DNA from 3 places in the Streptomyces sp. NPDC111606 genome. Region 2 is predicted to be linked to each of the others. Evidence: predicted binding sites of a transcription regulator. Region 2 holds the regulator's gene; each other region holds the start of a gene.

Region 1 (2,266 bases), on a different contig from region 2:
GGTCGGCGGACAGCCCGACGCACACGACACAGCCGTACCGCCGCTGGGGCCTGACCACCCCACTCGCCGCGCCACCGCCCCCGCCCGGCCGTCGGCTGCGGCTCGGGCCGCCCGGCGGCCACCCACTGCCCGTCGTGCATCGCGCGCCCACCCGTGACAAGGTCGTCTTCCTCACCTACGACGACGGCGCCGAGAAGGACCCCCGCTTCGTCGACATGGTCCGTGAACTACGGCTGCCCGTCAGCATGTTCCTCACGGACAGCGTGGTGGGCCCGGGCTACGGCCACTTCGCGCGCCTGCGCTCGGTGGGCGCGTCGATCCAGAACCACACCCTCGACCACGCCGCCCTGCGCAGTCTGCCGTACGCCGGCCAGCGCGCCGAGATCTGCGGCCAGCAGAACAAGCTCCGCGCCCGCTTCGGCATCCGCCCCCGCCTCTTCCGCCCGCCCTACGGCACGTACGACACGACCACACTCCGTGCCGCGGCCCACTGCGGGGTGACGGCGGTCGTGCTGTGGCGGGCGGCCATGGAGGGCGACGGCGAACTGACGTACGCGCACGGCCCCGGACGGCTGCGGGCCGGGGACATCGTGTCGGTCCCGTCGGCCGAGCCGGCGGGGCTGACGCTGAGAGAGCGGACGACGAGGCTGCTGCGCGAGATTCAGGAGCGGGGCCTGACGGTGGGCCGGTTGGAGGACTACATCTGAGGGCCAGGCGTCTGAGGGATCCTTTTGGCGCCGGTCCAGGCAAATTCAGCCCGTCCGGCGTTTGAGGACGAGGCCGTCCAGGCCGATGGCGGGGGTCTGGGGGCGGCAGCCCTCAGGCGGCCACGGCAACACCGTTCACCCAAAGCGCGCCCGGTCACCCGAACGCGGCACAGCAAGCGCAGCGAATTAGCAGTCCGCTTGACCGAGTGCTAATCGCGGTCATAGTCTCGGGTCTGGCACTCCCCACTGGAGAGTGCCAACTACGCGACGGGCAGGTCCGGCACCCGCGACGACGGATCCACCTGGTCGCCACCTCAGACAGTTAACCCCGTGAGATCTCCGAAGGGGGAGGTCGGATCGTGACGACCACCAGCTCCAAGGTTGCCATCAAGCCGCTCGAGGACCGCATTGTGGTCCAGCCGCTCGACGCCGAGCAGACCACCGCCTCTGGCCTGGTCATCCCGGACACCGCCAAGGAGAAGCCCCAGGAGGGCGTCGTCCTGGCCGTGGGCCCGGGCCGCTTCGAGAACGGCGAGCGCCTGCCGCTCGACGTCAAGACCGGCGACATCGTGCTGTACAGCAAGTACGGCGGCACCGAGGTGAAGTACAACGGCGAGGAGTACCTCGTCCTCTCGGCTCGCGACGTGCTCGCGATCATCGAGAAGTAAGACACCTCAAGCATTTTTGCTTCCAGCTGCGCCCCTGGCCCCCGCGACCACATAAGAAGCCGGGCGCCCGGGGCGCAGTGTCTTTTTAACCCACAGATTCGAGAGGGCTCCCGCTGTCATGGCGAAGATCCTGAAGTTCGACGAGGACGCCCGTCGCGCCCTCGAGCGCGGCGTCAACAAGCTGGCCGACACGGTCAAGGTGACGATCGGCCCCAAGGGCCGCAACGTCGTCATCGACAAGAAGTTCGGCGCGCCCACCATCACCAACGACGGCGTCACCATCGCCCGTGAGGTCGAGGTCGAGGACCCGTACGAGAACCTCGGCGCCCAGCTGGTGAAGGAGGTGGCGACCAAGACCAACGACATCGCGGGTGACGGTACGACCACCGCCACCGTGCTCGCCCAGGCGCTGGTGCGCGAGGGCCTGAAGAACGTCGCCGCGGGTGCTTCCCCGGCGCTGCTGAAGAAGGGCATCGACGCGGCCGTGGCCGCGGTCTCCGAGGAGCTCCTCGCGACCGCCCGCCCGATCGACGAGAAGTCCGACATCGCCGCCGTCGCCGGTCTGTCCGCCCAGGACACGCAGGTCGGCGAGCTCATCGCCGAGGCGATGGACAAGGTCGGCAAGGACGGTGTCATCACCGTCGAGGAGTCCAACACCTTCGGTCTGGAACTGGACTTCACCGAGGGCATGGCCTTCGACAAGGGCTACCTGTCGCCGTACTTCGTGACGGACCAGGAGCGCATGGAGGCCGTCCTGGAGGACCCGTACGTCCTCATCAATCAGGGCAAGATCTCCTCCATCGCGGACCTGCTGCCGCTGCTGGAGAAGGTCATCCAGGCCGGTGCCTCCAAGCCGCTGCTGATCATCGCCGAGGACGTCGACGGCGAGGC
Region 2 (2,266 bases):
CGCAGAAGACGACCTCCCGATCGCCGGGGGCCACGCCCGGCACCAGCACGACCAGATCGTGGGCCGTGTGGGCCGGGCCCACGTTCGCCAGCAGGACCTGGCGGCCGCCCTCCAGGTCGAGGGTCCACTCGCCGCTCACCTGGTGCCGGGGGTGGACCAGGGCGTCGAGGGCCTCGTCCGCCGCGTCCGGGTCCAGGCCGTTGCCCACGGCGTCCGAGCGCAGTTCCGCACGCTCGTGCGCGAACACCGTGTCCATGCCCACCGCGCCGTACACCTCCGCCCCGGCGAACGCCGCAGCCCCGAAGACGTGATCGAAGTGGGGATGGGTCAGCGCGAGATGGGTCACACGGTGACCCGCGAGCCACTGGGCCTGCGTACGCAACCGCGCGCCCTCTCCGAGGCTTGACCCGGCGTCGATCACGAGCGCCGTGTCCCGGCCCACGACCAGCCCCGCGGTGCAGTCCCAGCCCGGAAGCCGGCATCTGCCCACCCCGGCCGCCAGCCGTTCCCACCCGAGCTCTTCCCAAGTCACCGTCATACGGCGACGCTAACCAAGACACCACCGTCGGGCACGGTGGTGCCGGACCGGCCTTGCCCGGGGCGTACCCCACCGCCGTACACTGGCCGGGGACGGTTGGCACTCACCAGCGCAGAGTGCCAGGCGAAATGTCAAGGGGACGACTTCTGGAGGTGTGCGCGGTTGCTGAGTGAACGCAGGCTTCAGGTGTTGCGCGCCATCGTCCAGGACTATGTCGGGACCGAGGAGCCGGTCGGGTCGAAGGCGCTGACCGAGCGCCACAACCTCGGGGTGTCCCCGGCGACCGTCCGCAATGACATGGCTGCCCTGGAGGACGAGGGTTTCATCGCCCAGCCGCACACCAGCGCGGGGCGCATCCCGACCGACAAGGGTTACCGGCTGTTCGTCGACAAGCTCGCCGGCGTCAAGCCGATGACCCCGCCGGAGCGGCGCGCCATCCAGAACTTCCTCGACGGCGCCGTCGACCTCGACGACGTCGTGGCGCGCACCGTGCGGCTGCTCGCGCAGCTCACGCGGCAGGTCGCCGTCGTGCAGTACCCGTCGCTGACCCGGTCCACCGTCCGGCATGTGGAGCTGCTCTCGCTCGCGCCCGCGCGTGTGATGCTCGTGCTGATCACGGACACCGGGCGGGTCGAGCAGCGGATGATCGACTGTCCCGCGCCCTTCGGCGAAGCCTCGCTCGCGGACCTGCGCGCGCGGCTCAACAGCCGGGTCGCGGGGCGGCGCTTCACCGACGTGCCCAGGCTCGTCGAGGACCTCGCCGAGGCCTTCGACATGGAGGACCGCGGCACAGTCTCGGCGGTGCTCTCCACTCTGCTGGAGACACTCGTCGAGGAGAACGAAGAGCGGCTGATGATCGGCGGCACCGCCAATCTCACCCGCTTCGGACATGACTTCCCCCTCACCATCCGGCCCGTCCTGGAGGCACTCGAGGAGCATGTCGTGCTCCTCAAGCTCCTTGGCGAGGCAGGGGATTCGGGCATGACCGTACGCATCGGTCACGAGAACGCCTACGAGGGACTCAACTCAACGTCTGTCGTGTCGGTCGGCTACGGTTCGGGCGGCGAGGCAGTAGCCAAGCTCGGCGTGGTCGGACCGACCCGCATGGATTACCCGGGAACGATGGGAGCGGTACGCGCAGTGGCACGGTACGTCGGACAGATCCTGGCGGAGTCGTAAGTGGCCACGGACTACTACGCCGTTCTCGGCGTGCGTCGCGACGCGTCGCAGGAAGAGATCAAGAAGGCCTTCCGGCGGCTCGCGCGCGAGCTGCACCCGGACGTCAACCCGGATCCGAAGACCCAGGAGCGGTTCAAGGAGATCAACGCCGCTTACGAGGTGTTGTCGGACCCGCAGAAGAAGCAGGTCTACGACCTCGGCGGCGACCCGCTGTCCCAGGCGGGCGGCGCGGGAGCCGGCGGCTTCGGCGCGGGCGGCTTCGGGAACTTCTCGGACATCATGGACGCGTTCTTCGGTACGGCGTCCCAGCGCGGCCCGCGCTCGCGCACCCGCCGCGGCCAGGACGCGATGATCCGGCTGGAGATCGAGCTCGACGAGGCGGCCTTCGGCACGACGAAGGACATCCAGGTCGACACGGCCGTCGTCTGCAACACCTGCAACGGTGAGGGGGCTGCCCCCGGCACCTCCGCTCAGACGTGTGACATGTGCCGCGGTCGTGGTGAGGTGTCGCAGGTGACGCGGTCCTTCCTGGGCCAGGTCATGACGTCG
Region 3 (2,266 bases), on a different contig from region 2:
CGACGGCCGCCTTCGCGTTGCGAACGGCGTCCTCGATGCGGTGCTTGCGCTCCTTGAGCTCCACCTCGGTGGCGGCACCGGCCTTGATGACCGCGACACCGCCGGCGAGCTTCGCCAGGCGCTCCTGCAGCTTCTCGCGGTCGTAGTCCGAGTCGCTGTTCTCGATCTCGGCGCGGATCTGGTTGACACGGCCCGCGACCTGCTCGGAGGAGCCGGCACCGTCGACGATGGTGGTCTCGTCCTTGGTGATGACGACCTTGCGGGCCTTGCCCAGGAGGTCCAGGGAGGTGTTCTCGAGCTTGAGACCGACCTCCTCGGAGATGACCTCGCCACCGGTGAGGATGGCGATGTCGTTCAGCATCGCCTTGCGGCGGTCACCGAAGCCCGGGGCCTTGACGGCGACGGACTTGAAAGTGCCGCGGATCTTGTTGACGACCAGGGTCGACAGGGCCTCGCCCTCGACGTCCTCGGCGATGATCAGCAGCGGCTTGCCCGACTGCATGACCTTCTCCAGGAGCGGGAGCAGGTCCTTGACGGAGCCGATCTTGGAGTTGGCGATCAGGATGTACGGGTCGTCGAGCGACGCCTCCATCCGCTCCATGTCGGTGGCGAAGTACGCCGAGATGTAGCCCTTGTCGAAGCGCATACCCTCGGTGAGCTCCAGCTCGAGACCGAAGGTCTGGGACTCCTCGACGGTGATGACGCCTTCCTTGCCGACCTTGTCCATCGCCTCGGCGATGAGCTCGCCGATCTGGGTGTCGGCGGCGGAGATGGAGGCCGTGGAGGCGATCTGCTCCTTGGTCTCGACGTCCTTCGCCTGCTCCAGCAGGGCGGCGGAGACGGCCTCGACGGCGCGCTCGATGCCGCGCTTGAGGGCCATCGGGTTGGCGCCGGCGGCTACGTTGCGCAGGCCTTCCTTGACGAGGGCCTGGGCGAGAACGGTCGCCGTGGTCGTACCGTCACCGGCGACGTCGTCCGTCTTCTTGGCGACTTCCTTGACCAGCTCGGCGCCGATCTTCTCGTACGGGTCCTCGAGCTCGATCTCCTTGGCGATGGAGACACCATCGTTGGTGATCGTGGGGGCGCCCCACTTCTTCTCGAGGACGACGTTGCGACCCTTGGGGCCGAGCGTCACCTTGACGGCGTCCGCGAGCTGGTTCATGCCGCGCTCGAGGCCGCGCCGCGCCTCCTCGTCGAACGCGATGATCTTGGCCATGTGAAGTGGTCCCTCCAGGACTGGGGGTGATTCCTTCGGACCGCGCCCGCGCCCGCGACGGACGGCTCACATGCCTGGTGGTTCCTTGCCCCACCCGGCCTGCGGGCCTCACCGACCCGGTCCTTCTTTGTCACTCTCACCTTCAGAGTGCTAACGCCAATGATTAGCACTCGGGGTAGGCGAGTGCAAGCGGCTCTCGGGTATCGGGCGGCGCGCTCTGCGGTGCGCGAACAGGGGGGCGGGGCCGGGGCCGGACCCGGGCAGGACCCGGACAGACCCGGACATGGCGAAGGGCTCGCACCCCGGGAGGTGCGAGCCCTTCGAAGAAGAACGTCGCTGCTGTTAGTCGACGCGTGCTTCAGCCGGTGGCCAGACGGACCATGTCCGCCTGCGGCCCCTTCTGGCCCTGCGAGATCTCGAAATCGACCCGCTGGCCTTCCTCCAGGGTGCGGTAACCGTCCATCTGGATCGCGCTGTAGTGGACGAAAACATCCGCACCACCGTCGACCGCGATGAAGCCGTACCCCTTCTCCGCGTTGAACCACTTGACGGTGCCCTGAGCCATGCCTAACTCCCCTATTACTGGCCCTTGCACAGATCCACACTTCGCGGATCCGGGTCAGACCTCACCCCCCATCGGTCGGGGGCGTGCGCCGGAACGCGTCGACCGCGGCTGAATGTATCTGCCCAACTGCCGTCTGCAACAGGTCAATCGGACGAGAAATCCGGGCACGACCGGTCGGGAATGTGGGGACAATTCCGCTGACTTCAGGTCAAGTCGGACCCGGCATACGGAAGAAAAGCCGCAAAAAACCCGCACACTTTGGCTACTTCTTGTCGGGCTTGCGGCAGAAATCAAGGGCAGCCGACCAGTGAATCGGCGGCACGTTCCCCAACTGTACCTCGCTCAACCACACAGAATTGCCCCCTCCGCTTCTCTCACGGAGGGGGCAATTCGATGAACTCTCGGTTACCGGTGTTACCGATGGTAATGATCGGTCATTCGGTCAGCCTGTCAGCCACCCGCGACGGCCGGAATGATGGAGACGC

Evidence for each region. Region 2 encodes HrcA, which represses chaperone genes, less so after heat shock. Its sites were predicted from a motif close to TTNGCACTCNGNNNNNCNGAGTGCNAA; they were not measured.
Region 1: a site for HrcA is predicted at 894-920, ahead of groES (co-chaperone GroES). Genes of this name have one in related genera too.
Region 3: a site for HrcA is predicted at 1,380-1,406, ahead of groL (chaperonin GroEL). Genes of this name have one in related genera too.

Annotation. Positions count from the first base shown of each region.
Region 1 is NZ_JBVKBY010000002.1:40,120-42,385, forward strand. Features, by position in the region: gene ACZ7M7_RS08125 (polysaccharide deacetylase family protein) at 1-707, shown strand, start outside; gene groES (co-chaperone GroES) at 1,067-1,375, shown strand; gene groL (chaperonin GroEL) at 1,494-2,266, shown strand, end outside.
Region 2 is NZ_JBVKBY010000001.1:1,060,434-1,062,699, reverse strand. Features, by position in the region: gene ACZ7M7_RS04920 (MBL fold metallo-hydrolase) at 1-538, opposite strand, end outside; gene hrcA (heat-inducible transcriptional repressor HrcA) at 701-1,717, shown strand; gene dnaJ (molecular chaperone DnaJ) at 1,718-2,266, shown strand, end outside.
Region 3 is NZ_JBVKBY010000013.1:222,805-225,070, forward strand. Features, by position in the region: gene groL (chaperonin GroEL) at 1-1,216, opposite strand, end outside; gene ACZ7M7_RS37415 (cold-shock protein) at 1,575-1,781, opposite strand; gene ACZ7M7_RS37420 (MoaD/ThiS family protein) at 2,232-2,266, opposite strand, start outside.